DNA from 3 places in the Yokenella regensburgei genome. Region 1 is predicted to be linked to each of the others. Evidence: predicted binding sites of a transcription regulator. Region 1 holds the regulator's gene; each other region holds the start of a gene.

The links. Region 1 encodes LexA, which represses DNA repair genes until DNA is damaged. Its sites were predicted from a motif close to TNCTGTATGTACATACAGNA; they were not measured.
Region 2: metR (HTH-type transcriptional regulator MetR) is a predicted target of LexA. The motif match lies at 2,865-2,884, and genes of this name have one in related genera.
Region 3: C7387_RS09530 (DNA translocase FtsK 4TM domain-containing protein) is a predicted target of LexA. The motif match lies at 4,742-4,761, and genes of this name have one in related genera.

Annotation. Positions count from the first base shown of each region.
Region 1 is NZ_RBIZ01000005.1:35,172-45,100, reverse strand. Features, by position in the region: gene dnaB (replicative DNA helicase) at 1-624, opposite strand, end outside; gene C7387_RS15245 (quinone oxidoreductase) at 706-1,689, shown strand; gene pspG (envelope stress response protein PspG) at 1,862-2,104, opposite strand; gene dusA (tRNA dihydrouridine(20/20a) synthase DusA) at 2,246-3,244, opposite strand; gene C7387_RS15230 (conjugal transfer protein TraF) at 3,326-4,522, opposite strand; gene C7387_RS15225 (cupin domain-containing protein) at 4,750-5,238, opposite strand; gene zur (zinc uptake transcriptional repressor Zur) at 5,353-5,868, shown strand; gene dinF (MATE family efflux transporter DinF) at 5,902-7,221, opposite strand; gene lexA (transcriptional repressor LexA) at 7,296-7,904, opposite strand; gene C7387_RS15205 (diacylglycerol kinase) at 8,014-8,382, opposite strand; gene plsB (glycerol-3-phosphate 1-O-acyltransferase PlsB) at 8,512-9,929, shown strand, end outside.
Region 2 is NZ_RBIZ01000009.1:19,499-29,427, forward strand. Features, by position in the region: gene C7387_RS22095 (dienelactone hydrolase family protein) at 1-529, shown strand, start outside; gene metE (5-methyltetrahydropteroyltriglutamate--homocysteine S-methyltransferase) at 569-2,830, opposite strand; gene metR (HTH-type transcriptional regulator MetR) at 2,948-3,901, shown strand; gene C7387_RS22110 (carboxylate/amino acid/amine transporter) at 3,789-4,688, opposite strand; gene yigL (sugar/pyridoxal phosphate phosphatase YigL) at 4,779-5,576, opposite strand; gene pldB (lysophospholipase L2) at 5,608-6,600, opposite strand; gene rhtB (homoserine/homoserine lactone efflux protein) at 6,710-7,330, shown strand; gene rhtC (threonine export protein RhtC) at 7,327-7,947, opposite strand; gene recQ (ATP-dependent DNA helicase RecQ) at 8,009-9,838, opposite strand; gene pldA (phospholipase A) at 9,906-9,929, opposite strand, start outside.
Region 3 is NZ_RBIZ01000003.1:1,939,196-1,949,124, reverse strand. Features, by position in the region: gene cydC (heme ABC transporter ATP-binding protein/permease CydC) at 1-810, opposite strand, end outside; gene cydD (heme ABC transporter permease/ATP-binding protein CydD) at 811-2,577, opposite strand; gene trxB (thioredoxin-disulfide reductase) at 2,692-3,660, opposite strand; gene lrp (leucine-responsive transcriptional regulator Lrp) at 4,209-4,703, shown strand; gene C7387_RS09530 (DNA translocase FtsK 4TM domain-containing protein) at 4,839-8,522, shown strand; gene lolA (outer membrane lipoprotein periplasmic chaperone LolA) at 8,641-9,252, shown strand; gene rarA (replication-associated recombination protein RarA) at 9,261-9,929, shown strand, end outside.

The sequences.
Region 1 (9,929 bases):
GTTCACCCCGGTGACGCCATCATGCGGCTGCTGGAAGAGCTTTTCGATACGCGCGACGGTGGCATCCAGCACGTCGGCGATATTTTTCGGACCTTCGTCTTTGTTGGCACGGCTTTCAGCGATTTTGAATACGCGGGATTCAGCAAGATCGAGCAGGTCTTCGCTGGTGCGGCCCTGTGGATCAAAACCGGCTTCGGCGATTTCATTCGCTACCGAGATCATCTCACGAACAACAGCACGTTCACGCACGATGTCAGCATAAGCGCTGATATTCGCTGCACTTGGTGTGTTTTTTGACAGTTCTGCAAGATAGGCGAAGCCGCCGACGCTATCAAGCTGCCCCTGGCGCTCCAGCGATTCCGCGAGCGTAATCAGGTCGATTGGGCTGCCCGTTTCCTGTAAACGCGCCATCTCCGTGAAGATATGGCGGTGCGGACGGGTGTAGAAATCGTCGGACACCACGCGCTCGGCAACATCGTCCCAGCGCTCGTTATCCAGCATTAAACCGCCCAACACCGACTGTTCCGCTTCAATCGAGTGCGGCGGTACTTTCAGCCCGGCAACCTGGAAATCACGGTCACGGGGTTCAGTCTGTTGTTTGTTGAAGGGTTTATTTCCTGCCATAGTGAACGGAGTTACCAAAAAAGAGAGAGACAGCGCAGTATAACGCACGGTGTCTGGAAATGAATCAACAAAGGAGTTCAAATGGCAACGCGTATTGAATTTCACAAGCATGGCGGCCCTGAAGTGCTGAAAGCCGTTGAGTTCACTCCCCATGCTCCCGCAGAACACGACATTCAGGTAGAAAACAAAGCTATCGGTATCAACTACATCGATACCTATATTCGCAGCGGTCTGTACCCACCGCCGTCGCTCCCAAGCGGACTTGGCACCGAGGCGGCCGGGATTGTGCGCCAGGTCGGCTCTGCCGTCACGCATATCAAGGTTGGCGATCGGGTGGTCTACGCCCAGTCGGCGCTCGGCGCTTACAGCACCATCCACAACGTTCCGGCCAATAAGGCGGCCCTGCTTCCGGACGCTATCTCCTTTGAACAGGCCGCCGCCTCCTTCCTGAAGGGGTTGACCGTCTTTTATCTGCTGCGAAAAACTTACGAGCTAGCTCCCGGCGAACCGTTTTTATTCCACGCGGCCTCGGGTGGCGTTGGCCTTATCGCCTGCCAGTGGGCAAAAGCGCTGGGTGCTAAGTTGATTGGTACCGTTGGCAGCGCCGAGAAAGCCCAACGCGCGCTGCAGGCCGGAGCATGGCAGGTCATCAACTACCGTGAAGAGAACATCGCCGAACGGGTGAAAGAAATCACCGAGGGTAAAAAAGTCCGAGTGGTATACGACTCCGTTGGCAAAGACACCTGGGAAGCCTCCCTCGACAGCCTGCAGCGCCGTGGGTTGATGGTCAGTTTTGGCAACGCCTCCGGCCCGGTAACCGGCGTAAACCTGGGCATTCTTAATCAGAAAGGCTCGCTGTACGTCACCCGCCCTTCTCTTCAGGGGTACATCACCACCCGTGAGGAACTCGCAGAGGCCAGCAATGAGCTGTTTTCGTTGATTGCCAGCGGGGTGATTAACGTTGATGTGGCAGCCAGTCAGAGGTATGCCCTGCATGACGCGCAAAAAGCGCATGAGGTGCTGGAGAGTCGGGTAACCCAGGGCTCAAGCCTGCTTATCCCGTAACGGTCGTCAGAAAGAATTAGGGCTTCTCAGAGAGAAGCCCATTCTTTTTTTTAGTTCGGCTGTATGTAGGGTACAGCGCGATGAATTCAGTACCGCGCGATGGTGACAGATTTATGACGCTAATCCTATGTGCCCACGGGCAAAATTTTTCAGGTTGTGATCCCTGACACTTTTAGTAACGCCAGCGGTCGTCGCGACGATAACGTTCCACCTTTGGCGCTTTCAGTGCACGAATAATCCACACCACCGCAATCGCCAGCAGCAGCCACGGTAGCAGCTTCACCACCAGCGCGAACAGCCCACCAACAAACATCAGCGCAGTCGCTACGATCACCGCCGCCAGGATCCCCAGCAGCGATATCCCCGTCACCAGCAACATGACGAAAAATCCAATGATAAATAACAGTTCCAGCATGGTTTCTTCCCTCAATTCGTAAAAACATCACTACCTGAGTTATTACAAAAAGCATGCCAAAATTAACACATTGAATTATAACAAAAACGCCCTGAACTCAATGTCAGGGCGTGGTGAATTTGACGAAATAGTAGTGAAAAATTAACGTTTATTCGCTACCAGCTGCAGCGCTTTTTCCAGAACTTCAACATCCGCTCCAGCTTTGTGGGCGTTCTCACTCAGGTAACGACGCCACTGACGCGCGCCCGGAATGCCCTGGAACAGGCCAAGCATATGGCGAGTCATGTGGCCCAGATACGTGCCGTTGCTGAGCTCACGCTCAATGTATGGGTACATTGCCCGCACCACCGCAACCGGGTCAGGATCTGCGGCACTGCCAGCAAAAATCTCACGGTCAACCGCCGTCAGGATCCCCGGGTTCTGGTAGGCTTCGCGCCCTACCATTACACCGTCCATATGCTGAAGATGTATTTTTGCCTCTTCGAGTGACTTAATGCCACCGTTAATTGCCATGGTCAGGTGTGGGAAATCACGCTTCAGCTGATACACGCGCGGGTAGTCAAGCGGTGGGATCTCACGGTTCTCTTTCGGGCTGAGGCCTGAGAGCCACGCTTTGCGGGCGTGGATGATGAACATCTCGCACTCGCCGTGTCCGGAAACGGTATTGATAAAATCGCAGAGGAATTCATAGCTGTCCTGGTCGTCGATACCGATACGGGTTTTCACGGTCACCGGAATCGACACCACATCACGCATCGCTTTCACGCAGTCGGCCACCAGCTGCGCGTTGCCCATCAGACAGGCACCAAACATGCCGTTCTGCACGCGATCGGACGGACAGCCAACGTTGAGGTTAATCTCGTCGTAGCCGCGCGCTTCGGCAAGCTTTGCGCAGTGGGCCAGCGCCGCCGGGTCGCTGCCACCCAGCTGCAGGGCCAGCGGATGCTCTTCTTCGCTATATGCCAGATAGTCGCCCTTACCGTGAATAATGGCGCCGGTGGTCACCATCTCTGTATACAGCAGTGTCTGGCGCGACAGCAGGCGCAGAAAATAGCGGCAGTGTCTGTCCGTCCAGTCGAGCATGGGCGCAATAGAGAAGCGGTGAGCAGGGAAAACAGGTGTCGGCGTTTCTTGCAGCATGGCGAATATTTAAGCATCCGGGTAAAAAGGGGCGCTACTATAGCACAAAGACAGCGCGGAGGCGTGAACCTCCGCGCGTCCTCAGAAGGTCAGGCTGAGCTGTGCCCCTGCCCCCCAGGTTTCATCCTCACCGTAAAGACCCATCAGGTCGACGTGAACCGTATTCAGCGGCGCGAAGCCAACACCGGCGGTGAACACGTTGCTGTCGTTGTTTTTCACATCCGCGCGATAACCGGCGCGCAGCGCCAGCCACTGCAGCGGCTTCACTTCAGCGCCCACGCCCACGTACTGGGAGTTATCTTCGCTTTTGAAACCCTTCGTTTCCGTCAGATCGCCATCTGCGGTCAGGGTCAGCAACTCGTTGTGCCAGGCGACGCCTGCCGTCACCAGCGGGCGGATCTGGTAGGTGTCACGCACGCCATCAACCTCTTTGGTATCAATGTCGCGGGACATCAGGTTCTGCCCGCTCAGACCCACCGTCCAGCTTTCACCAAAATCGGCCGCCATCCCGGCATCGACGTTAAAACCGGTATCACTGTTGCGGTAACGACTGTTGTTGAGATCGCCGCTGTGATAGTTGTAAATCGAGACGGTGTAGTTGTAGAGCCATGTTTGCTGCAGCTTCGGCGTAACGCCGAGCGACACTGGAACGCCGCCAATATCAAACTGGCGCGCAATGGCTACCCCGTAGTCCGATACGATAGCCGCCCGGCCAAACCCTTTCGACTGTAGCGAGTTGGGATCCACCGTCAACGCACGGGCAGGCACAGACTGGATACTCCGCAGCAGGTCGATATCACCCTGATCGATGTACGAACTCACCCGGGCATTGGCGTATGCTTTCGCCATAAACGCCACCGAAAGTGCATCACTCGGCAGGCTCACCGCAATGCCGCCTGCCGCCTTGCCATTGGCAGTTTTACCTTTCAGGGAATCGAGCTGGTCGGCGAGATCGCCCGCCGCAGAAGAGACCTGCTTGTATCCCGGAGAGCCAGGACGGAACAGATCGAAGATATTAATATTCTTGAGAGAGTTACGATAGTTATCGACATCATCGCTGATGTCGTCGATTTGATCGCGCAGATTGTCTTTATCGCTTATCTGCGCACCAAGCGCCGGAGCGACAACCGCAATACCATCAGAGGATTTCGCTTTTGCCAGTAGCGCGGGGTTGATGAAAATGGCGCTACCGTAGCTCGCGGAAGCCACCCCCGTTCCCCCCATTGCGTCACCGCGCGCTTCCGACCACGTATTTGCCGCTACCGCCTGATTTGCCATAAAAAGTGAAACTGCCAGCGATAATGCTGAATATTTGACGTTATATTTCACAATACTCTCGTTATTTGCAGTTAAGTGTTTATCCCTTTCTGTTATCTCCTGGAAAGGGGTGAACTATTGCTGTGAATAACGATGGAAAAAGCGTCTAAACCCAGAGTTCAATTGCAGTGGCCATCACTGATTTGGTTATAGTTTGTGATGGCCCTCAATATTTATAGTCAAGGATGCTATTTTGCGGAAGGTTTGCCGTTATGTGGGCCAAAAAATTGCGGCGGGTGATCCACCCATCGATCCTCCCGGGTTGCGGCGTAATCCGGGTTTAACGGGTAGTAAATCCGGTTATGTTTCTTATTTGCCTCCCCGACCACTAATAAACAGACGTCCTCTTCCGAGTCATTAATGAAGGTATGACACACCCCGGTTCCTGCCGGGAAACCTACGCTATCACCGGGCGACAGCGGCCAGAGATAACCGTTGATCCATACATGCGGATGCCCCTCCAGCACATAGATAAACTCCTCCTCATCGCTTTCTGCGTGTGGATAAGAGGTCCTGCGGCCAGGCGGCAGACGCTCGTGGTGAATACCCATACGAGTGAGCCCTAAACGACGCGCCAGCGGCGCACCAATCGAAAACAGCTCCTTGCTACCGGAATAAGTCGAGTCATCCGGACCTTCCACTTCACGCCAGTGGCGAATGCAATCTGGTCTTTTCATTATCTTTTATCCTGAACGTGAGATGCATCAGGTATAGCACACCCGCCGGGATCTCGGTGTTTTAGACTTAATGTGATAAAGTAACGAAATACATTTCGCACCCTGAGGATGCTCATGGATAAGACAACTTCGCAAAAGCTGTTAGCACACGCCGAAAAAATGTGTGCGCAACGCGGTGTGCGCCTGACTCCGCAGCGCCTTGAGGTATTACGCCTGATGAGCCTGCAGCCGGGTGCTATCAGCGCTTATGACCTGCTAGACCTGCTACGGGAAGCCGAGCCGCAGGCCAAACCCCCTACTGTCTATCGCGCCCTCGAGTTTCTGCTTGAGCAGGGGTTTGTGCATAAAGTGGAGTCCACTAACAGCTACGTGCTGTGCCACATGTTCGATAAGCCTACGCATACTTCCGCGATGTTTATCTGCGATCGCTGTGGCGTGGTGAAAGAAGAGAGCGCTGAAGGGGTTGAGGACATCATGCATACGCTGGCGGCGAGAATGGGTTTTGCCCTGCGCCACAACGTGATTGAAGCCCATGGCCTGTGCTCTGCCTGCGTGGAAGTGGAAGCCTGCCGCCATCCTGATGATTGTGGTCATGACCACTCTATTCAGGTGAAGAAAAAGCCCCGTTAACAAAAAAGGCGGTCAATGACCGCCCTTTCTGCATCACGCAAACCAGGTCCCACGCTGCCAGTGTCGACGCCAGATCCATGCAAGCGACAAACCGCGCAACGCCAGAAACACCGCCAACGACAGCCACAATCCGTGATTCCCCAGCAGCGGTACCGTCAGTAAGGTCAGGGCGAAACCTGCCGCTGCAACCGCCATGCTGTTACGCATTTCAGCGCCGCGCGTCGCTCCGATGAACATACCGTCGAGCAGATAGCACCAGACGCCGATAAGCGGTAACACCACCTGCCAGATAACATAGCGATCTGCCAGTTGCTGCAGCTCGGGGAGCGAAGTCAGAAGTGCGATGATCCCTTTTCCAGCCAGCAGATAAACCAGCGCAAAAGCCAGCGCCACGAGGCCCGACTGCCGACATGCCGCGTGCCAGACGTGGCGCAATTTGCTGCCATCCTGCGCGCCGTATGCCTGCCCGGAATGCGCCTCCACGGCATAGGCAAAACCATCCAGGGCATAGGCGGTAAAGGTGAGCATCGTCATCAGCACCGCGTTCACCGCCACAACGTCGCCGCCAAGTCGCGCACCTAAAACGGTGATCGCACCAAAACACAGCTGTAGCAACAGCGAACGCAGCATGATGTCCCGGTTAAGCGCCAGCAGCCGCCGGAGGTTACCCCGCCAGGCGTTTTTCAGCATCTCTCGGGTGATGCCGCGCAGCCGCAGCACCCGCCGCACCATCAGCAGGCCGATGAAAAAGGTCGCGTATTCAGCGATAGCCGTCGCCAGCGCCGCGCCCTGCACATCCATATGCAGTCCCATAACCAGCCAGAGGTCGAGGGTGATATTAAGAATATTGCCGACTACCAGCAGGATGACCGGCGCACGGGCATACTGCACGCCAAGCAGCCAGCCCAGCAGCACCAGGTTTGCCAGCGACGCCGGAGCGCTAAGCCAGCGAATCTCCAGGAAGCGCCGCGCCTGCTCCAGCACAGCCTCACTGCCACCAACCACCTGCAGCGCCAGATTGATAATGGGCTCCCGCAGCAGGACTATCAGCACTCCGGCGCCTAACGCCAGCAGCAGCGGCTGAACCAGTGCCCTTGCCAGGGCCTGGGGATCTCTCGCCCCAAACGCCTGGGCGGTAAATCCGGTCGTACTCATGCGCAAAAAGAGCAGCAGCATAAACAGGAAGCTGGTTGCCGTAGCACCTACCGCCACACCGCCGAGATACACGGGGCTGTCGAGATGACCAATCACAGCGGTATCCACCAGACCCAAAAGCGGTACGGTGATGTTGGAGAAAATCATCGGCAACGCCAGACGCCACAGCGCCTTATCGGCTGCGTTGAAAAGCTGCATAGAAAAATGCCTGAAGAGAGATCAAGAGAGGAGCAGACTGCGGCAAGCGTTGTACCGCAGTCGTTAAGGAAGGGTTACAGCCACTCACCGTTGCGGATTACGCCTACTGCCAACCCTTCGATAGAGAAGCTCTGCTGACGCAGATCGACCACAATCGGGGTGAACTCGGTGTTTTCCGGCAACAGTTCGACGGTGTTACCCTGCTTTTTAAGGCGTTTTACGGTTACTTCGTCGTCAATACGCGCGACGACCACCTGGCCGTTACGCACATCCTGAGTTTTATGCACCGCCAGCAGGTCGCCGTCCAGAATACCGATATCCTTCATCGACATACCGCTGACGCGCAGCAGGAAATCCGCGCTCGGTTTGAACATGGCCGGGTCAACCTGATAGTGACCTTCAATGTGCTGCTGTGCCAGCAGCGGTTCACCGGCGGCAACACGGCCTACTAACGGTAAACCCTCTTCTTCTTCCACCAGCAGGCGGATACCGCGCGACGCGCCAGACACAATTTCGATGGCGCCTTTACGCGCCAGCGCTTTCAGGTGTTCTTCTGCCGCATTCGGGGAACGGAACCCCAGCTGCTTGGCGATCTCCGCACGTGTTGGCGGCATACCGGTCTGGCCGATATGTTCCCGAATGAGATCAAACACCTCTTGCTGCCTGGTCGTTAACGCTTTCATCCCGCCCCCTGGGTGTATATACAGTTATGCTGTGAGTATATACAGTTAACGGCGATTTTGGAACCACAAAAAGCACAAAAAACAAGTGTCTTAATCAATTCTGGAAGCATTATCGAAAATGCGACCACAACAGCGTGCCCCAGGTGATTAATGCGATAAAAATAGACAGCAGCACCGCGGCGCTGCCCATATCTTTCGCACGACCGGAGAGCTCGTGGTGCTCCGGGCCAATTCTGTCGACCACCGCTTCGATCGCACTGTTGAGAATTTCCACTATCATCACCAACAGGACCGAGCCAATCAGCAGAACGCGGGTTATCGCATCGACATCCAGCCAACAGGCAATGATGACGGCCAGAATCGCGACGGTCCCCTCCTGGCGGAAGGCGGCTTCGTTACGCCAGGCGGCGCGGAATCCTTTCCAGGAGTAGCCAGCGGCTTTGATGATGCGGGTTATCCCAGTGGTATCATTGGCCATTAAATGAACCTTTTTCGATTTTATATGTTAATCACAGTGTAGACGCACGGCACACGCGCAGAAATTCTGTACGCTTTCTGGTATTCTTGCCGCGCAATTGCATTATTAACCAGAGGCTTTACATCGTTTATGTCTGGCTGGCCAAGAATTTACTACAAATTACTGAATTTACCATTAAGCATCCTGGTAAAAAGCAAGTCTATTCCGGCAGAACCTGCGCAGGAGTTAGGGCTCGATACGTCACGCCCGATTATGTACGTGCTGCCCTACAACTCTAAGGCAGACCTGCTGACTTTGCGCGCCCAATGCCTGGCGCACGACTTACCCGATCCGCTGGAACCGCTGGAGATAGACGGCACGCTGCTGCCGCGCTACGTCTTCATTCACGGTGGCCCGCGTGTCTTCACGTATTACACCCCGAAAGAAGAGTCCATCAAGCTGTTCCACGACTATCTGGATCTGCACCGCAGCAATCCCGATCTGGACGTGCAGATGGTACCGGTATCGGTGATGTTCGGTCGCTCCCCGGGGCGCGAGAAAGGGGAAGAGAACCCGCCGCTGCGCATGCTGAACGGCATTCAGAAGTTCTTCGCCGTCACCTGGCTTGGCCGCGACAGCTTTGTGCGCTTCTCGCCGTCGGTGTCGCTGCGCTGGATGGCAACCGAGCACGGTACCGACAAAACCATCGCTCAGAAACTGGCGCGAGTGGCACGCATGCACTTTGCTCGTCAGCGTCTGGCCGCGGTTGGGCCGCGTCTGCCGGCGCGTCAGGACCTGTTCAACAAGCTGCTGGCCTCAAAGGCTATCGCTCGTGCCGTTGAAGATGAAGCGCGCAGCAAGAAAATTTCCCACGAGAAGGCGCAACAGAACGCTATTGCGCTGATGGAAGAGATTGCGGCCAACTTCTCCTACGAGATGATCCGCCTGACTGACCGTATTCTCGGCTTTACCTGGAACCGTCTGTACCAGGGCATTAACGTGCACAACGCCGAGCGCGTTCGCCAGTTGGCTCACGACGGTCATGAGATTGTGTATGTGCCCTGCCACCGCAGCCACATGGACTACCTGCTGCTTTCCTACGTGCTGTATCACCAGGGTCTGGTGCCGCCGCATATTGCTGCCGGTATCAACCTGAACTTCTGGCCCGCAGGGCCGGTGTTCCGCCGCCTTGGCGCGTTCTTTATTCGTCGTACCTTCAAGGGTAACAAGCTCTATTCCACCGTATTTCGCGAGTATCTGGGTGAGCTGTTCAGCCGTGGCTACTCTGTTGAGTACTTTGTGGAGGGCGGTCGTTCCCGTACTGGTCGTCTGCTGGATCCGAAAACCGGTACCCTGTCGATGACCATTCAGGCGATGCTGCGCGGCGGTACCCGTCCTATCACCCTGGTACCGATTTACATCGGCTACGAGCACGTGATGGAAGTGGGGACTTACGCCAAAGAGCTGCGCGGGGCGACCAAAGAGAAAGAGAGCCTGCCGCAGATGCTGCGCGGTCTTAGCAAGTTACGCAATCTGGGCCAGGGCTATGTGAACTTCGGCGAACCGAT
Region 2 (9,929 bases), on a different contig from region 1:
CCAGGGCGATCCGAACGACTACGCAGATATCCCGACGCTTTTCAGCGGCCTGGTAAGCAAAGTGCCCGATGCACAGGTGCTGGCTGACCTCGACCACGTTGCCAGCTGGGCTGCCCGCAACGGTGGTGATGCCCATCGCCTGATGGTCACGGGTTTCTGCTGGGGCGGCCGTATTGCCTGGCTGTATGCTGCCCATAACCCGCAGCTCAAAGCGGCCGTTGCCTGGTACGGAAAACTGGTCGGGGATAAAACCCTTAACTCGCCAAAACATCCGGTTGATATTGCGGTGAACCTGAATGCCCCCGTGCTGGGGTTATACGGGGGGCAGGATACCGGTATTCCGCTGGATACCGTCGAAACTATGCGCCATGCGCTGAGAGCCGCGAATGCGAAAGCGGAAATCGTGATTTATCCGGAAGCCGGACACGCGTTTAATGCGGATTATCGCCCGAGCTATCATGCTGAATCGGCGCACGATGGCTGGCAGCGGATGCTGGCGTGGTTTTCGCAGTATGGAAGTAAAAAATAACAACAGGCCCGGTAAGCATAATGCCTCCGGGCCGATTCATTACGCCTGACGCAGGTTCTGCGCCGCTTTAACCATGTTAGCCAGTGCAGCACGGGTTTCCGGCCAGCCGCGGGTCTTCAGGCCGCAGTCCGGGTTTACCCACAGACGCTCCGCCGGAATACGCTGGGCCGCTTTTGCCAGCAGGGCTTCAATCCATTCCACGCTCGGAACGTTCGGAGAGTGGATGTCATACACGCCCGGTCCAATCTCATTCGGGTATTCGAACTCTTCAAATGACTCCAGCAGCTCCATGTCAGAGCGCGAGGTTTCAATCGTTATCACGTCGGCATCCAGCGCGGCGATGGAATCCATGATGTCGTTAAACTCGCAATAACACATGTGGGTGTGGATCTGGGTTTCATCCTGCGCGACGGCAGCGTTGATGCGGAAGGCTTCAACGCCCCACTGCAGATACGCATCCCAGTCGCTGCGCTTCAGCGGCAGGCCTTCGCGCAGCGCCGGCTCATCAATCTGGATGATACCGATACCTGCCGCTTCCAGATCGGCCACTTCATCACGCAGGGCAAGGGCAATCTGTTTAGCGATGGTTTCACGGCTGACGTCTTCACGCGGGAAGGACCAGCAGAGAATGGTCACCGGGCCAGTCAGCATGCCTTTTACCGGTTTGTCGGTCAGCGACTGAGCGTACTTCGCCCACTCTACGGTGATAGGTGCCGGGCGGCTGACATCACCAATAACCACCGGCGGTTTCACGCAGCGGGAGCCGTAGCTCTGCACCCAACCGTTCTGGGTAAAGATAAAGCCGTCGAGGTGCTCACCGAAATACTCCACCATGTCATTACGTTCGGCTTCACCGTGTACCAGCACGTCCAGCCCCAGGCGCTCTTGCTCCACAATGGCCTGCTTGATGTGCTCAGCGATACCGGTGCGGTAGTTGTTGGCATCCAGATTTCCCTTTTTGAAATCCAGACGCAGGCCGCGGATCTCAGTGGTCTGCGGGAAAGAACCAATCGTCGTGGTCGGCCACGCTGGCAGGTTAAAGCGCGCACGCTGTGCTTCAGCACGCACCGGGTAGGCATTCTCACGCTGGCTGTCCTGAGCGGTAATCGCTGCCAGACGTTTTTCTACCGCCGCGTTGTGCACACGAGTGGAGTGACGGCGAGCCTGAATCGGGGCGCTCCACGCCACAATTTTGGCGGTATCGCCGCTGTTCAGCGCATCGCGCAGCAGCGCCAGCTCTTCACATTTTTGCAGAGCGAAGGCAAACCAGCTCTTCACCTCTGCATCCAGACGTGTCTCAACGCTGAGATCGATTGGGCTGTGCAGCAGCGAGCAGGAAGAAGCCACCCACAGAGCGCGCAGGCCTACGATATCCTTAATTTGTGCGTATTTTTCACTCAGATCGGCGCGCCAGACGTTACGACCGTTCACCAGACCCGCGGAGAGTAGCCAGTCGGCAGGCAGACGGCGATGCAGCTCGGCCACATCATCTTTACCGTGCACCAGGTCAACATGCAGTCCCTGTACCGGCAGCGCGGTGATGGTCTCCAGATTTGGCGTAACGCCTTCAAAATAGGTGGTCAGCAGCAGCTTAACCGGGCCGTTCAACGCGTCATAAGCCGGTTTGAACGCCGCAAGCCACGCCTGCGGCAATTCCAGCACCAGTGCGGGTTCATCAATCTGCACCCACTCGATACCACGCTTTGCCAGCTCCGCCAGAACCTGCTTGTACACCGGCAGAATGTCGTTCAGCAGGCTCAGACGGTCAAACTGCTCGCCCTTCACTTTACCCAGCCACAGATAAGTGACAGGCCCCAGCAGCACCGGTTTTACCTTGTGCCCGAGCGCCAGCGCTTCGTCCACTTCATCCAGCAGTTGGGTCCAGGTCAGTTTGAACTGCTGACCTTTGGTGAACTCCGGCACCATGTAGTGGTAGTTGGTGTTGAACCACTTGGTCATTTCCGCTGCGGCCGCTGGTTCACCAGTAGGTGCACGACCACGCCCGATACGGAACAGCGTATCGATATCGACTGAGCCGTCGTTGTTCTGATGACGAGCCGGCACATTACCCAGCAGCAGGCTGGTGGTCAGAACATGGTCGTACCAGGCGAAATCGCCGACCGGCAGCAGATCAACACCGGCCTGCTGTTGCTGTTGCCAATGACGGGCGCGCAGTTCGCGACCGGTCGCCAGCAGTTCTTCACGAGTTGAATTCCCCGCCCAGTAGCTCTCTTGTGCTTTCTTCAGCTCGCGACGCAGGCCAACGCGAGGAAAACCGAGGGTGTGATTAATAATTGTCATGGTATGCCTCTCAGAGAAATTTCAGTATTTAGACGTCTGGATGTTTACACATCTATAATTGGCAGTTACTGTATATTCCTCAAGCGCAATTTGTTCATGCCGAAGTGAAGGACTTTCATGATCGAGATAAAACACCTGAAAACGCTGCAGGCGTTACGGAACACGGGCTCACTCGCTGCCGCTGCGGCGACGCTACACCAGACTCAGTCCGCCCTTTCCCATCAGTTCAGCGATCTGGAACAACGCCTTGGCTTTCGGCTGTTTGTGCGTAAGAGTCAGCCGCTGCGCTTTACACCGCAGGGTGAAATTCTGCTGCAGTTGGCGAGTCAGGTACTGCCGCAAATCAGCCGGGCGCTTCAGTCCTGCAACGAGCCACAGCAGACCACCCTGCGAATTGCCATCGAGTGTCATAGCTGTATTCAGTGGCTGACCCCGGCGCTGGAAAACTTCCGCCACCACTGGCCGCAGGTCGAGATGGATTTTAAATCCGGCGTCACCTTCGATCCGCAGCCTGCGCTCCAGCAGGGCGAGCTCGATATCGTACTGACCTCAGATATTCTGCCGCGTAGCGGGCTGCACTACTCGCCGATGTTTGATTACGAAGTACGGCTGATCCTCGCGCCAGAGCATCCGCTGGCCGCAAAGACGCGCATTACGCCTGAAGATCTCGCCAGCGAAACCCTGCTTATCTATCCGGTTCAGCGTGGAAGGCTCGATATCTGGCGTCATTTCCTGCAGCCTGCAGGAGTGAGCCCGTCGCTGAAAAGCGTGGATAACACTCTGCTATTGGTGCAGATGGTGGCCGCCCGCATGGGGATTGCGGCACTGCCGCACTGGGTGGTGGAGAGCTTTGAGCGCCAGGGTCTGGTGGTAACCAAAACCCTGGGCGAGGGATTGTGGAGCCGGCTGTACGCCGCCGTGCGCGACGGCGAACAGCGTCAGCCGGTAACAGAAGCCTTTATTCGTTCAGCGCGGAACCACGCTTGCGATCATCTGCCGTTTGTGAAGAACGCGGAGCGACCCAGCGGCGATGGACCCACAGCGAAGCCAGTATCACCGTTCCACCAATAATGAAGCTCGGCCAGTGGGGCTGAACCTGCCAGATAGCGAGGTTGACCAACAGCCCTGCCGGTACGTGCACGTTATTCATGATACCGAGCGTACCGGCATCCACCTGGGTTGCACCGTAGTTCCACATGAAGTAGCCGAGCCCGGATGCCACCACACCCAGCCACACCAGAATGCCCCATTGCAACGTGGTCGTGGGTAATTTCTGCGGATCCCCCAGCGCAAACCAGGCCACCACCGCCACCAGAAACGCGCCAAGGTAGAACCAGGCAAAGGCGTTATGCTGCGGCATCGGGTGAACTTCCATCAGACGCTTGTAACCCACCATGCCTATCGCAAAGCTGATGTTCGCCAACTGCACCAGCATCAGCCCGGTCCAGAAGTGATCGCTCACTTTGTCATAACGGATAATCGCCGCACCAACCACCGCCAGCAGCGCGCTCAGCGCATAGCCCCAGCGCAGTTTGCGCTTACTCAACAGATCGTAGATAAGCGTGATGTACAGCGGTGTCAGCACAGTGAACAGCAGGAATTCTGACACCGTCAGGTAGAGATAAGCCCGGAAGCTGAACAGGTACATGATGCCCAGCTGTAATGCGCCCACCAGCATATACAGGGCAATGGTTTTCAGCGTTTGCCCACGAGGACGCAGGAACGGCAGGAATACCAGCGCCGCCAGACCAACGCGCATCAGCACGGAAAAATAGCTGTCGACATGTCCGGCGAGGTATTCGCCAATCAGGCTAAAGGAGAAGGCCCACAGGATCGTGGTGATGATGAGTAACGCCACAATGAAAGTCTCTCAGGAAGATGGAGAGATAGTGTAGCGGACATGAAGGTTGACGACTGGTTAATAATAACCCAGTCGTCAGGTTATTTATCAGAGATACATCTTGCGCAGATAATGCGCTACCGCATCATCAGCGTTGGAGCCAATCACTTCCAGCTCCGGGTGCAGGTCTTTCAGACGCTGGTGAGCATTCTGCATAATGCAGCCTTTGCCCGCCATCGACAGCAGCTCAGCATCGTTCATACCATCGCCGAAGGCGATGCAGTTTTTCAGACCATAGCCCATCGCTTTCGCCACGGCTTCCAGCGCGTGGCCTTTTGATACCCCGCCCGCCATCACTTCAAGACAGGTTACGGTAGAGAAACTAACGTTCACGCGATCGCCCCAGCGGGCGTTGATCGCCTGCTCCAGCGGCAGCAGCGTTTCGTGATCCTGACAGGTGAAGAAGACTTTACTGATGCCTTCCGGCTCCAGCAGACCCGGCTCGTAGAGTGAGTAATTGAACACCGCTTCTTTGAAGAAACGCATCTCTTCCGGACGATGGCGGTTCATGAACCATTCGTCATCGCGATAGACGTTGGTCACGATATCCGGGTTGTTGTGCACTACGCCAAACAGGTCAGCGGCGATATCACGATCCAGGTTATGAGAGAACACCAGGTTACCGTCGGTATCGTGTACTCGCGCACCGTTGGAGGTGATCATATAGGCTTTGATACCCAGATTATCGCGGATCTGGCCGACGTCGATGTAGTGACGACCGGTGGCGAAGACAAAGTGGATCCCCTTCTGAGTCAGGAGCTTCAGGGTTTCTTTGGTGTAGGGAGACAACATGTGATCGGGATTGAGCAGCGTGCCATCTAAATCAGACGCAACAACCTGGTACATAGGAAAATTTAACCTCTGGAGTAAAACATCATTAATCATGTCGAGAGAAAAAATCGACGATGGCATTGAGCGCGACCGAGCGCATATTGTCCTTTTCGAAAAGGATCTCATGGTACGCGCCTTCGATGACAAACGGTTTACCCCCTTCACAGGGATAACCCGCTTCGGCGCGAATTTCACAAAAACGCTCATGCATACGATTATCCACCACCCGCTCGTCCTCTGCCTGCAACAGCAAAACCGGAGTGGTGTCTTTTGCTGCCCCAGCGAGCACTTGCTCACCGGCCAGCATCCCTTCCCGCACCCAGTGCCAGGTTGGGCCGCCAACGCGCAGCTGCGGGTTGTCGGAATAAAAACGCAGATTTCGTCGATAGCGTTCTTTACTGTGCGTCAGCACGTTCATGCCATACGGCAGTGCCCGCCAGCGCCCGGTACCAATAGCATAACCCTCGCGGATCCGTTGATGCCCTTCCGCCCAGTCGAGCAAATGGCGCACCATCCAGTCCGGGAGGCGAATGATAATGCCGAACATCGGGGCGCTCAGCGCGATGGCATCGCACTGGGGCGCGTGGCGCTGTAAAAACAGCGTGGCAATCGCGCCGCCCATCGAATGCGCCAGAATGAAGCGTTTACGCCAGTGGCCTGGGGCTACTTCCTGGTGCCAGAACGCTGCCAGATCGTCCACGTAGTCGCTAAAGTTGACGACATGCCCGCGGTGAGTATCCGACAGCATTCGCCCGGAACGCCCCTGCCCGCGGTGGTCGATAATCAGCACATCAAAGCCGCTATGGAAGAGATCCCACGCGACTTCGGCATATTTCACGTAGCTTTCGATTCGTCCAGGGCAGACTACAACCACCCGGTCATTTCCCGGCGCGCAAAAACGGACAAAACGCACCGCAACGTTATCCACTCCGGTGAATTCCGCTTCTTCTCGTTGCTGCCAGAAATCGTTCAGCGGCCCCATGGTGAATGCAGCAAACGCGTTTTCTCTTGTTTCCCAGTCATTTTGCTGACGAAACATCGGGTATCCACTCTCGCTTATCGACGTTTATCATTTTTGTTTCAGTCGATAGTACATCGCTGGAACAAAGCGTATTGTGGCATAAAAATAGTCAATCCGGGAGTTTCTCATGACCTTCGAATGGTGGTTCGCCTATCTGCTGACATCCGTCATTTTTAGTCTGTCACCAGGGTCGGGAGCCATTAATACCATGACGACCGCCCTTAACTACGGCTATCGCGGTGCAGCGGCGTCGATTGCCGGGTTGCAGACCGGCCTTAGCGTGCACATCCTGCTGGTCGGTGTGGGTCTGGGAACCCTGTTCTCACGCTCGGTGTTCGCCTTCGAAGTGTTGAAATGGGCCGGAGCCGCCTATCTTATCTGGCTCGGTATTCAGCAGTGGCGGGCGGCGGGTGCTATCGATTTAAATCAGCTGGCAAAAACGCAGTCTCGCCGCACGCTCTACCGCCGCGCGGTTTTCGTCAATCTGACTAACCCGAAGAGCATTGTGTTTCTTGCCGCACTTTTCCCGCAGTTTGTTATCCCGAATCAGCCTCAGGTTATGCAGTATGTGGTGCTCGGCGTGACGACCGTTGCGGTAGATATTATCGTGATGATTGGCTACGCGACGCTCGCCACACGGATTGCGACCTGGATCAAGGGCCCCCGTCAAATGAGGGCCCTGAATAAAGCGTTTGGATCGCTGTTTATGCTGGTTGGCGCGCTGTTGGCCACAGCGCGACATGCTTAACGGGAGAGGATCAGGTGGATACCAAAGGCGGTGAATAACGTGCCGGCGACGCCATCAATCCACTTCGCCATCCGCTGATAGCCACGGCGCATCGCTGGTAAAGCGAAGAGGCTTGCCACCACAGTGAACCAGGCGAATGTTTCCACCACAATCATCAGGAAAATACCCCAGCGCTCGGCTCCGCCAATATCGTCACCAACAAACAGTGAGAACACCGAACCGAAATAGATAATCGCCTTCGGATTTGCCAGATTGGTCAGCAGCCCTTTGATAAAGCTCCGGCCACTCTGGGCCAGCTCAACCTGCGGCGCATCGGTAGTGGGTTTCTGTTTTTTCAGCGCCCCGCGCAGCATCTGGTAGCCCATCCAGCACAGGTACAGGCCGCCGCCCACCATAATGATGTTATGCAGCCATGCCATTTTTTCGAGGATTAGGTGCAGGCCCAGCAGCGCGACGCCTGCCCAGACCATCACGCCGGCGGTGATCCCCAGCACGCCCATCATGGCTTCTTTGCGGGAACGGCTCACAGCGGTTTGCGAAACGAAAAAGAAATCCGGCCCCGGGCTCATCAGCGCAATGATGTGCACTAACGCCACGGTCAGAAATAGCATCAACATAAATAACTCGCGGGGAAATAGTTCAGTGAGTCACCATACTGGCACTTTTTTGCCCGGCTGACTACTCTTCGTCGTCACCGTCAACATGCGAGCGGATAAGCGCCATAAACTCTTTACCAAAGCGCTCCAGCTTGCGCATCCCGACCCCGTTAACGCTGAGCATGTCGCTCGCCGAAAGCGGCATCTGCTCGGCCATTTCGATAAGCGTTGCGTCGTTGAACACCACGTAAGGCGGGATGTTCTCTTCATCGGCGATAGCTTTGCGCAGTTTACGCAGCTTGGCGAAGAGCTTGCGGTCGTAGTTGCCCACCGCCGCTTTCTGCATCACGCGCGGCTTCAGAGCGATAATACGCGGTACCGCGAGCGCCAATGGGACATCGCCGCGCAGCACCGGCCGCGCGGCTTCGGTCAGCTGCAGGGCTGAATGGAGGGCAATGTTCTGCGTCGCGAAACCGAGATGGATCAGCTGACGGATAACGCTCACCCAGTGTTCGTGGCTTTTTTCACGCCCGATACCGTACACCGGTAGTTTGTCGTGGCCCAGCTCGCGAATGCGCTGATTGTTTGCCCCGCGCAGCACTTCCACCACGTACCCCATCCCGAAGCGTTGGTTGACGCGATAAATGGTCGACAGCGCTTTGCGCGCATCTTCCAGACCGTCGTACTGTTTTGGTGGATCAAGGCAGATATCGCAGTTGCCGCACGGCTCCTGCCGCCCCTCGCCAAAGTAGTTCAGCAACACCAGACGACGGCAGGTTTGCGCCTCCGCGAAAGCGCCCATCGCATTCAGTTTGTGACGTTCAATATCCAGCAGTTGCCCGGCAGGTTTCTCCTCCAGGCAGCGCCGCAGCCACGCCATATCGGCCGGATCGTAGAACAGCATCGCTTCTGCCGGCAGGCCGTCACGCCCGGCACGGCCGGTTTCCTGATAGTAAGATTCAATATTGCGCGGAATATCGAAGTGCACCACGAAGCGCACGTTGGGCTTGTTGATCCCCATCCCGAACGCCACGGTCGCCACAACAATTTGCAGGTCGTCGCGCTGGAATTTCTCCTGCACCTCGGCACGGATGTGATTTTCAAGCCCGGCATGGTAAGCCCCAGCGCTGATCCCACGGCTTTGCAGGCGGGCAGCGGTATCTTCCACTTTGGCGCGGCTGTTGCAGTAGATAATGCCCGATTTACCGCGCTGCTCCTGCACGTAGCGCATGAGCTGATCCAACGGTTTAAACTTCTCCATCAGCATATAGCGGATGTTCGGGCGATCGAAGCTGCTTATCTGAATCAGCGGATCGTTGAGCCCCAACAGGCGGACAATATCCAGCCGGGTAGTGTCGTCTGCGGTGGCGGTCAGCGCCATAAACGGCAGCGCCGGGAAGCGCTGGCGTAGCTGGCCGAGTGCGGCATATTCCGGGCGGAAATCATGCCCCCACTGAGAAATACAGTGCGCCTCATCCACCGCCAGCATCACCGGATTCCAGTGGCTGAGGTTATCGAGGAAGTTATCAAGCATCAGACGCTCGGGTGCAATGTACAGCAGACGAATTTTGCCTGTCCGACATCCGGCCATGACTTCCTGCTGCTGCTCACGGGTCTGAGTCGAGTTGAGGCACGCCGCAGCCACACCGTTGGCCAGTAGCTGATCGACCTGGTCTTTCATCAGCGAAATCAGCGGGGAAACCACTACCGTCAGGCCATCGAGCACCAGTGCTGGGATCTGGTAGCAAAGCGATTTACCGCCTCCGGTGGGCATGACCACCAGACAGTCGCGTCCTTCCAGCACGGTCTCAATAATGGTTTCCTGGCCCGGGCGGAACTGCTGGTAGCCGAAGGTCTCCTGTAAAACCTGCTTCGCCAGCGATTGTTGATTAAATACTTCCGCCTGTGCCACTGTGACCCCATTCCCCGAATTAAAAACAGGCGCTATTTTCATCGCCTACGCGCCAAACTGCAATGCTTTAGAACAGATCGTTTAGCATAAC
Region 3 (9,929 bases), on a different contig from region 1:
GACGCCTCCGGCGGCCATCCACAGCATGGCAATAACCGCCGCGCCGCCGATAAGCTGCATCATGGCCTGGGAGAGGGCAGTGAGCTCGGACTGCCGACGCTGGGCTTCATGCCAGTTCATCTCGGTCTGTTCCATCTGCTGACGGTAACGGGTACTGGCGTTAAATACCGACAGCTCCGCCTGGCCCTGTAGCCATGAAGTGAGCTGCTGGCGATACTGCCCGCGCAGCTGCGTCAGGCTTTCGCCGGTTGGCTTTCCGGCGCGGTAGAACAGCGGTGGCAGGATAAACAGAGTCAACAGCATGATACCGCCCAGGGTAAGCGCGATGGTGACATCCAGCACGCTAAGGCCAAGGGTGACCACCACGATAACCACCAGCGCGCCCACCATTGGGGAGATGACGCGCAGATAGAGGTGATCGAGCGTATCGACATCCGCCACGATGCGGTTGAGCAGCTCGCCCTGGCGAAAACGCGCCAGCCCGGCAGGGGAGAGAGGGAGCAGTTTGCTGAAGGTAAAGACCCGCAGGTGCTGCAGCACACGGAACGTGGCGTCATGGCTCACCAGACGCTCGAAGTAGCGCCCGGCGGTACGAATGATTGCCGCCCCGCGAACACCGGCTGCGGGAAGCATATAGTTAAAACTGTAGATCCCGGCGACGCCAACCACCGCGGAGGCCGAAAGGAACCAGCCGGAAAGCGTCAGCAGGCCGATACTCGCCAGCAGGGTAACGATAGCCAGGACAACGCCAAGAGTCAGCAGCCATTTGTGGCGTTTATACAGCGCCAGATAGGGAAGCAGTGCGCGCATTTAAATGTCCTCCTGACGATGAGCCAGTAATGTGGCGAACGGACCTTCCACTTGTGCGAGATCCTGATAGCGACCCTGCTGCACCAGCCTGCCGTCGTGCATCACCCAGATGGCATCCCAGTCGGTGAGATCTTCCAGCTGGTGCGTCACCATTAGCGTCGTCTGACGGGTCGAAGCCTCGGTTAAGGCCTGCATGACGCGTTGTTCGCTGTGAGCATCAAGGCTGGCGGCAGGTTCATCGAGCAGCAGCAGGCGACAGGGGGTGAGCAGCGCACGCGCGACGGCAATACGCTGGGCCTGGCCGACGGATAACCCAGCGGCCTGATCGCCCACCGGTGTATCAATGCCCTGCGGCAGATCGGCAACAAACTCATTCACCCAGGCACGTTCAAGCGCAGACTGAAGCTGTGCTTCTGTCGCATTCGGCCAGGCCAGCAGGACGTTCTCCCGCAGGGTGGCTGCCGGGAGCTGCGGGTTCTGACCCACCCAGCTCAGCAGGCGTCGCCAGCCGTCGGGCGCGAGGTCACGCAATTCCACACCGTTAATCAACAGCGAACCTTCATAAGGCAGAAAACCAGCCAGCGTGTTCAGGAGCGAGCTTTTGCCTGAACCGCTTTGCCCGACCAGCACCACGCGAGTTCCGGCAGGGATATCGAAATCCAGCGGGCCGGCGAGCGTTTTACCTTCCGGTGATTTCAGCAGTAAACCGGTTGCCGTGATGCTGATGGCTTCGTTATCGCTCAGCGTTTTATCGCCACCCTCGGGGTGTGCCAAAGGTTTTTCCATGAACGTTTTCAGACTGTCGGCGGCGCCAACGGCCTGCGCTTTGGCATGGTAAAAGGTCCCGAGGTCGCGCAACGGCTGGAAGAATTCCGGTGCCAGGATCAGCGCCAGGAATCCTGACGCGAGGGTAACACCGAGGCCGTAGGAACCAAAGTTCAGCTCGCCAAGATAGGAAAAACCGAAATAGACCGCCACTAACGCGATAGAGAGCGAGGTAAAGAACTCCAGTACGCCAGAGGAGAGGAATGCCAGGCGCAGAACCTCCATGGTTCGCTGCCGAAAATCCTGCGATGCTTCGCGGATGTTGTCGGTTTCTGCTTCGCCACGGCCAAACAGGCGCAGGGTTTCCATACCGCGCAGGCGGTCAAGGAAGTGACCGCTGAGACGCGCCAGCGCCAGGAAGTTACGGCGGTTTGCGTCAGCGGCACCCATACCGACCAGCGCCATAAACAGCGGAATAAGCGGGGCGGTGCACAGTAAAATCAGTGCTGCCGTCCAGTTATAAGGGAAAATAGCGATGACTATCAGTAGCGGAACGCAGGCGGCCAGCGCCATTTGCGGCAGATAGCGGGCATAGTAATCATGCATGTCGTCAATTTGTTCAAGAATCAGCGTTGCCCAACTGCCCGCCGGTTTTCCCTGAATCCATGCCGGGCCAGCCTGCTGCAGGCGGTCGAGCACCTGTCGGCGAATCTCAAAGCGAATATGCTGCCCGGCGTGAAATCCGACACGCTCGCGTAGCCAGACCACCCAGGCACGAAGCACAAAAATCAGTACCAGAGTGATGAAAGGGAACAGCAGTGCCTCACGCGGAATGTTTTCCATGATCATGTGGTTGAGCGTGCGGGCTAACAGCCAGGCCTGCGCCACTATCAATATTCCACTGACAAAGCCAAGCAAACGCGAGAGCGTCAGCCAGCGACGGGAGAGAATGCTTTGCTGTTTTAACCAGCGAGTGAGCTCTTGTTGACGGGTTTTATTCATTGCGCGCTTAGCAGGTGCTGTTATCAAATTTTTAGGCACGGCAATGTTACAACGGGGCAAAAATAAAGGCGACTTTTCGTCGCCTTATTTACCTTTGTTACTGATATGTAAATATTATTTACAAGCTTCAGCCAGACCGTCGAGATAACGTTCTGCATCCAGCGCGGCCATACAGCCGGTACCGGCAGAGGTGATCGCCTGACGGTAAATGTGGTCCATGACGTCGCCCGCGGCAAAGACGCCCGGGATGCTGGTCTGGGTGGCGTTGCCGTGGATCCCGGACTGCACTTTGATGTAGCCGTTTTCCAGCTCGAGCTGACCGTCGAAAATTCCGGTGTTCGGGCTATGGCCGATTGCCACAAACAGGCCAGCGACTTCCAGTGATTCAACGGTGTCGGTATTCTTCACATCGCGCAGACGCAGGCCGCTAACGCCCATCTGGTCGCCGGTCACTTCTTCCAGCGTACGGTCGGTGTGCAGAACGATGTTGCCGTTTGCCACTTTATCCATCAGACGGTTGATCAGAATTTTTTCTGCACGGAAGCTGTCGCGGCGGTGAATCAGGTGCACTTCAGACGCAATGTTCGACAGATACAGCGCTTCTTCTACTGCGGTGTTACCACCACCGATAACCGCGACCTTCTGGTTGCGATAGAAGAAACCGTCACAGGTGGCGCAGGCAGACACGCCACGACCTTTGAACGCTTCTTCAGAAGGCAGACCCAGATAGCGGGCAGAAGCACCGGTTGCGATGATCAGTGCATCGCAAGTGTACTCGCCGCTGTCGCCGGTCAGGCGGAACGGACGGTTCTGCAGGTCGACCTTGCTGATGTGGTCAAAGATGATTTCGGTATCAAATTTGGTCGCATGCTCATGCATACGCTCCATCAGCAGCGGACCGGTAAGGTCATTCGGATCGCCTGGCCAGTTTTCCACTTCCGTGGTAGTGGTCAGCTGACCGCCTTTTTCCATGCCGGTAATCAGTACCGGTTGCAGGTTTGCGCGGGCGGCATAGACCGCCGCGGTGTATCCCGCAGGTCCAGAACCAAGAATAAGCAGTTTACTGTGTTTGGCCGTGCCCATGAGATCCTCATTCGTGTTGGCAGACATTTCACGCGATTGTAGGGAATTTATGGCGCTAAAAAAAGGCCTCAGCGATTTTGTTAACGATTTGTGCAATAGAATTCACCGATGAATTGGTGAATATTTCATCGTTTAACATAACGAAATCTACTGAAATTGGGCCGATTATAAGACGAAAACATGAGGATCAGCCCACCCTGAGAATGAATTACTGGCATGTTGTACTAAAAATCGATGTTTTGCTTTGACAATCCCCTGTGCTTTTGCGAAAACATTCTAGGAAGAAAAAATCAGTGTTTCCTGTGTGGTGAATTTTCATGCACAAGAACACCATTTTTAACCGGGCTAGCGCCATCCACGCATGGCGTGGACAGACGCCATGCGTGATAGCGATAGCTGCCGAATGGCAACGGTCTTCCCGACACGTACCCTGGGTTATGCTGTATTTCAGATGATGGGATCGGCATACACGACGGGCGCAGACTCTGAACAGTGATGTGGCAGGAGTCAACACAGGAGTAGGGAAGGAATACAGAGAGACAATAATAATGGTAGATAGCAAGAAGCGCCCAGGCAAAGATCTCGACCGCATCGATCGTAACATTCTGAATGAGCTGCAGAAGGATGGACGTATTTCCAACGTCGAGCTTTCTAAACGAGTGGGTCTTTCTCCGACGCCTTGCCTTGAGCGCGTACGTCGCCTGGAGAGACAGGGTTTTATACAGGGTTATACTGCGCTGCTGAACCCGCACTATCTTGATGCATCACTTCTGGTATTTGTTGAGATTACTCTGAATCGTGGTGCACCGGATGTGTTTGAGCAATTTAACGCCGCTGTGCAAAAACTTGAAGAAATTCAAGAGTGTCATCTGGTTTCCGGTGATTTCGACTACCTGTTGAAAACCCGTGTACCGGATATGTCGGCGTATCGTAAACTGCTGGGCGAAACCCTGCTGCGTCTGCCGGGTGTCAACGACACGCGTACATACGTAGTGATGGAAGAAGTCAAACAGAGTAATCGTCTGGTAATTAAGACCCGCTAACACGGAACAGGTGCAAAATCGACATAGTTTGATTACACTCCTGTTAATCCATACAGCAACAGTGCCGGGGATCCCCGGCGCTGTTGTCCGTTTTAGCATTTAGGCAGGATACGCCTAATACCTGGAGAGCCTTTCTTGAGCCAGGAATACACTGAAGACAAAGACGTCAGATTGACAAAGTTAAGCAGCGGGCGCCGTTTACTGGAGGCGTTGCTCCTCCTTTGTGCTCTTTTTGCCATCTGGCTGATGGCGGCACTACTCAGTTTTAATCCCTCCGATCCCAGTTGGTCTCAGACCGCCTGGCATGAGCCTATTCACAACCTCGGCGGCATTCCCGGCGCATGGCTTGCGGATACGCTGTTCTTTATCTTTGGTGTGATGGCTTACACCATTCCGGTGATCATCGTCGGCGGCTGCTGGTTTGCCTGGAAACACCGTGCAAGCGAAGATTACATCGACTACTTTGCGGTGTCGCTGCGCCTGATTGGCGTACTGGCGCTGATCCTTACCTCCTGTGGTCTGGCGGCTATCAACGCCGATGATATCTGGTATTTTGCTTCTGGCGGCGTTGTGGGCAGCCTGCTCAGCACCGCGCTGCAGCCGATGCTGCACAGCAGCGGCGGCACTATTACTCTGCTGTGCATCTGGGCTGCCGGTCTTACGCTGTTTACCGGCTGGTCGTGGGTGAGCATTGCCGAGAAAATTGGCAGCTGGATCCTCAATATCCTGACCTTCGCCAGCAACCGTACCCGTCGCGATGACACCTGGGTGGAAGACGACTACGAAGAAGATGAGTATGACGACGAGGCTTCGCACCAGGAGCATCGCGAATCTCGCCGTGCCCGAATTTTAAAAGGTGCGCTGGCGCGCCGTAAGCGCATTGCTGAGAAGTTTTCTAACCCGATGGGGCGTAAAACTGATGCCGCGCTGTTCTCCGGAAAACGCATGGACGATCCGGAAGAGGACATTCACTATAGCGCTCGTGGCGTTGCCGCAGAGGCCGACGATGTGCTGTTCTCTGGTAACAGCGCCGCGCGACCGATGGACTATGACGAATACGATCCGCTGCTGAACGGTCACTCAGTTACTGAACCGTTAACCGCCGCCGCTGCCGCGACTACGGCTGCGCAGACGTGGGCGGCTCCGGCAGCGCCTGCCGTACAAACACCGTATGTGCCGGGTGCTGAGCCTATCCCTGCGTCTGTCGAGCCTGTAGCTCCGGCCGTAGAGTGGCAGCAGGTTCCCGCGCCGCAGATGCCAGAACCCACTATTGCTCCGGCACCCGATCACTGGCCACCGCAGGCGAGCGTACCCGCTCAGCCCGAAACCTGGCAGCCTGAAACGCCCGTGCAGCAAACCTGGCAACCCGAACCTGAGCCTGAATATGCTCCGCAAGCCTGGTCGCAGCCTGAGCCTGAGGTTGCACCGCCGGTTGTTGAGCCTGAAGAAGAGATTAAAGCCCAGCGTCCGCCGCTTTACTACTTTGAAGAAGTGGAAGAGAAGCGTGCGCGTGAGCGTGAACAGCTGGCTGCGTGGTATCAACCTATTCCTGAACCTGCCGCCGCCGTGCCGCCGGCGCCGGTTATTGATCCCACACCGGCCATTACCCCGACTGCAGCAGGGATGAAAAACGTAGCCGCTGCGGCTGCTGCAACCGCCGCTGCCGCGTCTCCGGTATTCAGCCTTGCCGGTGACGCGCCGCGTCCGCAGGTGAAAGAGGGGATTGGTCCGCAGCTACCGCGTCCGAACCGTGTTCGCGTTCCAACACGCCGTGAGCTGGCTTCTTTCGGCATTAAACTGCCTTCCCAGCGAATGGCGGAAGAGAAAGCCCGTGAGAATCAGCACTACTCTGATGCTGAGATGAACGAAGATGAGGCCGATGCGCAGCAGCAGGATGAACTGGCTCGCCAGTTTGCAGCATCGCAACATCAGCGCTATCACGCTGAAGAGCCGGAAGCGGAAGTCTGGGATGAGGAAGCAGAGGCGGAAGCCGAGCTGGCGCGTCAGTTTGCGGCCACCCAGCAGGCACGCTACGGCGGTGAACAGCCGACGGGGGCGAATCCGTTCTCGCTGGATGATTTCGAATTCTCGCCGATGAAAGCGCTGGTTGACGATACGCCTGCCGAGCCGCTGTTTACGCCTGGCGTGATGCCTGAGCCGCCGCAAAACCCGGCACCGGCTCAACAGTGGCAGCAGCCGCAGACTCAGCAGCCGCCCGCTCATCAGCCTTATGCTCAACAGCCGCAGGCCCCGCAGCCGGTAGCACCTGCACCGCAGGAGAGTTTAATTCACCCGTTGCTGATGCGTAACGGCGACAGCCGACCACTGCAGCGCCCGACCACGCCGCTGCCGTCGCTGGATCTGCTGACGCCACCGCCGACGGAAATCGAGCCGGTCGATACTTTCGCTCTCGAGCAGATGGCTCGCCTGGTGGAAGCGCGCCTGGCAGACTTCCGCATTAAAGCGGACGTGGTGAACTACTCGCCAGGACCGGTCATCACCCGCTTCGAACTGAATCTGGCTCCCGGCGTTAAAGCTGCGCGTATCTCTAACCTGTCGCGCGATCTGGCCCGTTCGTTATCTACCGTCGCCGTACGTGTCGTGGAAGTGATTCCGGGTAAACCTTACGTAGGTCTGGAACTGCCGAACAAAAAACGTCAGACCGTATACCTGCGTGAAGTGCTCGACTGCGCGAAGTTCCGCGACAATCCGTCGCCGCTGAGCGTGGTGCTGGGGAAAGACATTGCCGGCGATCCGGTGGTGGCCGATCTCGCTAAAATGCCTCACCTGCTGGTGGCCGGTACGACCGGTTCCGGTAAGTCAGTGGGGGTGAACGCCATGATCCTCAGCATGCTGTATAAAGCGCAACCGGAAGACGTGCGCTTCATCATGATCGACCCGAAAATGCTGGAACTCTCGGTGTACGAAGGGATCCCGCATCTGTTGACCGAAGTTGTGACCGACATGAAAGACGCTGCCAATGCCCTGCGCTGGAGCGTCAACGAAATGGAACGTCGCTATAAGCTGATGTCGGCGCTGGGCGTGCGTAATCTGGCCGGCTACAACGAGAAAATCGCTGAGGCGGCGCGCATGGGCCGTCCGATTCCGGATCCGTACTGGAAACCGGGCGACAGCATGGATGCGAGCCATCCGGTACTGGAAAAACTGCCTTACATCGTGGTGCTGGTCGACGAATTCGCTGACCTGATGATGACGGTGGGTAAGAAGGTGGAAGAGCTTATCGCCCGCCTGGCGCAGAAAGCGCGTGCCGCGGGGATCCACCTGGTGCTGGCGACTCAGCGTCCGTCGGTAGATGTTATTACCGGCCTGATTAAAGCTAACATCCCAACCCGTATCGCGTTCACCGTATCGAGTAAAATTGACTCGCGCACGATCCTCGATCAGGGCGGCGCAGAATCGCTGCTGGGTATGGGTGATATGCTCTATTCCGGCCCGAACTCAACCTCACCGGTACGTGTCCACGGGGCGTTCGTTCGTGACCAGGAAGTGCATGCGGTCGTACAGGACTGGAAGGCTCGTGGTCGTCCGCAGTACGTCGAAGGCATCACTTCCGATAGCGAAAGCGAAGGCGGCAGCGGCGGATTCGATGCCGGTGAAGATCTCGATCCGCTGTTCGATCAGGCGGTCAACTTTGTCACGGAAAAACGCAAAGCGTCAATTTCCGGCGTGCAGCGTCAGTTCCGCATCGGCTATAACCGTGCAGCCCGCATAATCGAACAAATGGAAGCGCAGGGGATCGTCAGCGAGCAGGGCCATAACGGCAACCGCGAAGTGCTGGCACCGCCACCGTTTGAATGATTGCAAAGTTGGGTAAATAAGTAAAAATTCAGCACTTTCTTGTGTCCCACTTTCGGCAACGCGCCTAAAGTAGGGACAAAGATACCCGCGTCGGGAGTGACGCATTTAAGGAACCAAGATGAAAAAAGTTGCCATCACCTGTGCATTACTTGCAAGCTTCGTGACCAGCAGCGTGTGGGCTGATGCCGCAAGCGACCTGAAAAGCCGTCTGGACAAAGTCAGCAGCTTCCACGCGAGCTTCACGCAGAAAGTAACCGACGGCAGCGGTAACGCGGTACAGGAAGGTCAGGGTGATTTATGGGTAAAACGCCCAAATCTGTTTAACTGGCACATGACCCAGCCGGATGAAAGCATTCTGGTTTCTGACGGGAAAACCCTGTGGTTCTACAACCCGTTTGTTGAGCAGGCAACGGCAACCTGGCTGAAAGACGCCACCGGTAATACCCCGTTTATGCTGATTGCCCGTAACCAGTCCAGCGACTGGCAGCAGTACAATATCAAACAAAATGGTGATGACTTCATGCTGACGCCGAAAGGCAGCAACGGCAACCTGAAGCAGTTCACCATCAACGTGGGCCGTGATGGCACCATCCATCAGTTCAGCGCAATTGAGCAGGACGATCAACAAAGCCGCTACCAGCTGAAGTCCCAGCAGAATGGCGCGGTCGATGCGTCCAAATTTACCTTTACCCCGCCGAAGGGCGTAACGGTAGACGATCAACGTAAGTAGAGGCGTTCGTGAGCAATCTGTCGCTCGATTTTTCCGATAACGCGTTTCAACCTCTGGCCGCCCGTATGCGGCCAGAAAATTTAGCGCAGTACATTGGTCAGCAACACTTGCTGGCTCCGGGCAAACCATTACCACGAGCCATTGAAGCAGGGCACCTGCATTCGATGATCCTGTGGGGGCCTCCGGGTACGGGAAAAACGACGCTGGCAGAGGTGATTGCCCGCTACGCGAACGCCGATGTTGAACGACTCTCAGCGGTGACCTCTGGTGTCAAAGAGATCCGCGAGGCGATTGAGCGGGCGCGGCAGAACCGCAACGCCGGTCGCCAGACCATTCTCTTTGTCGACGAAGTCCACCGTTTTAACAAAAGCCAGCAGGATGCTTTCCTGCCGCACATTGAAGACGGCACCATTACCTTCATTGGCGCGACCACCGAAAACCCCTCGTTCGAACTCAACTCGGCGCTGCTGTCCCGCGCGCGGGTCTATCTGCTGAAGTCACTGACCACTGACGATATTGAGCAGGTACTGAGCCAGGCGATGGCCGATAGCGCCCGTGGCTACGGCGGGCAGGATATTGTCCTTCCCGACGATACCCGCCGCGCGATTGCCGAACTGGTGAACGGTGATGCCCGCAGGGCGCTGAACACGCTTGAGATGATGGCCGATATGGCCGAG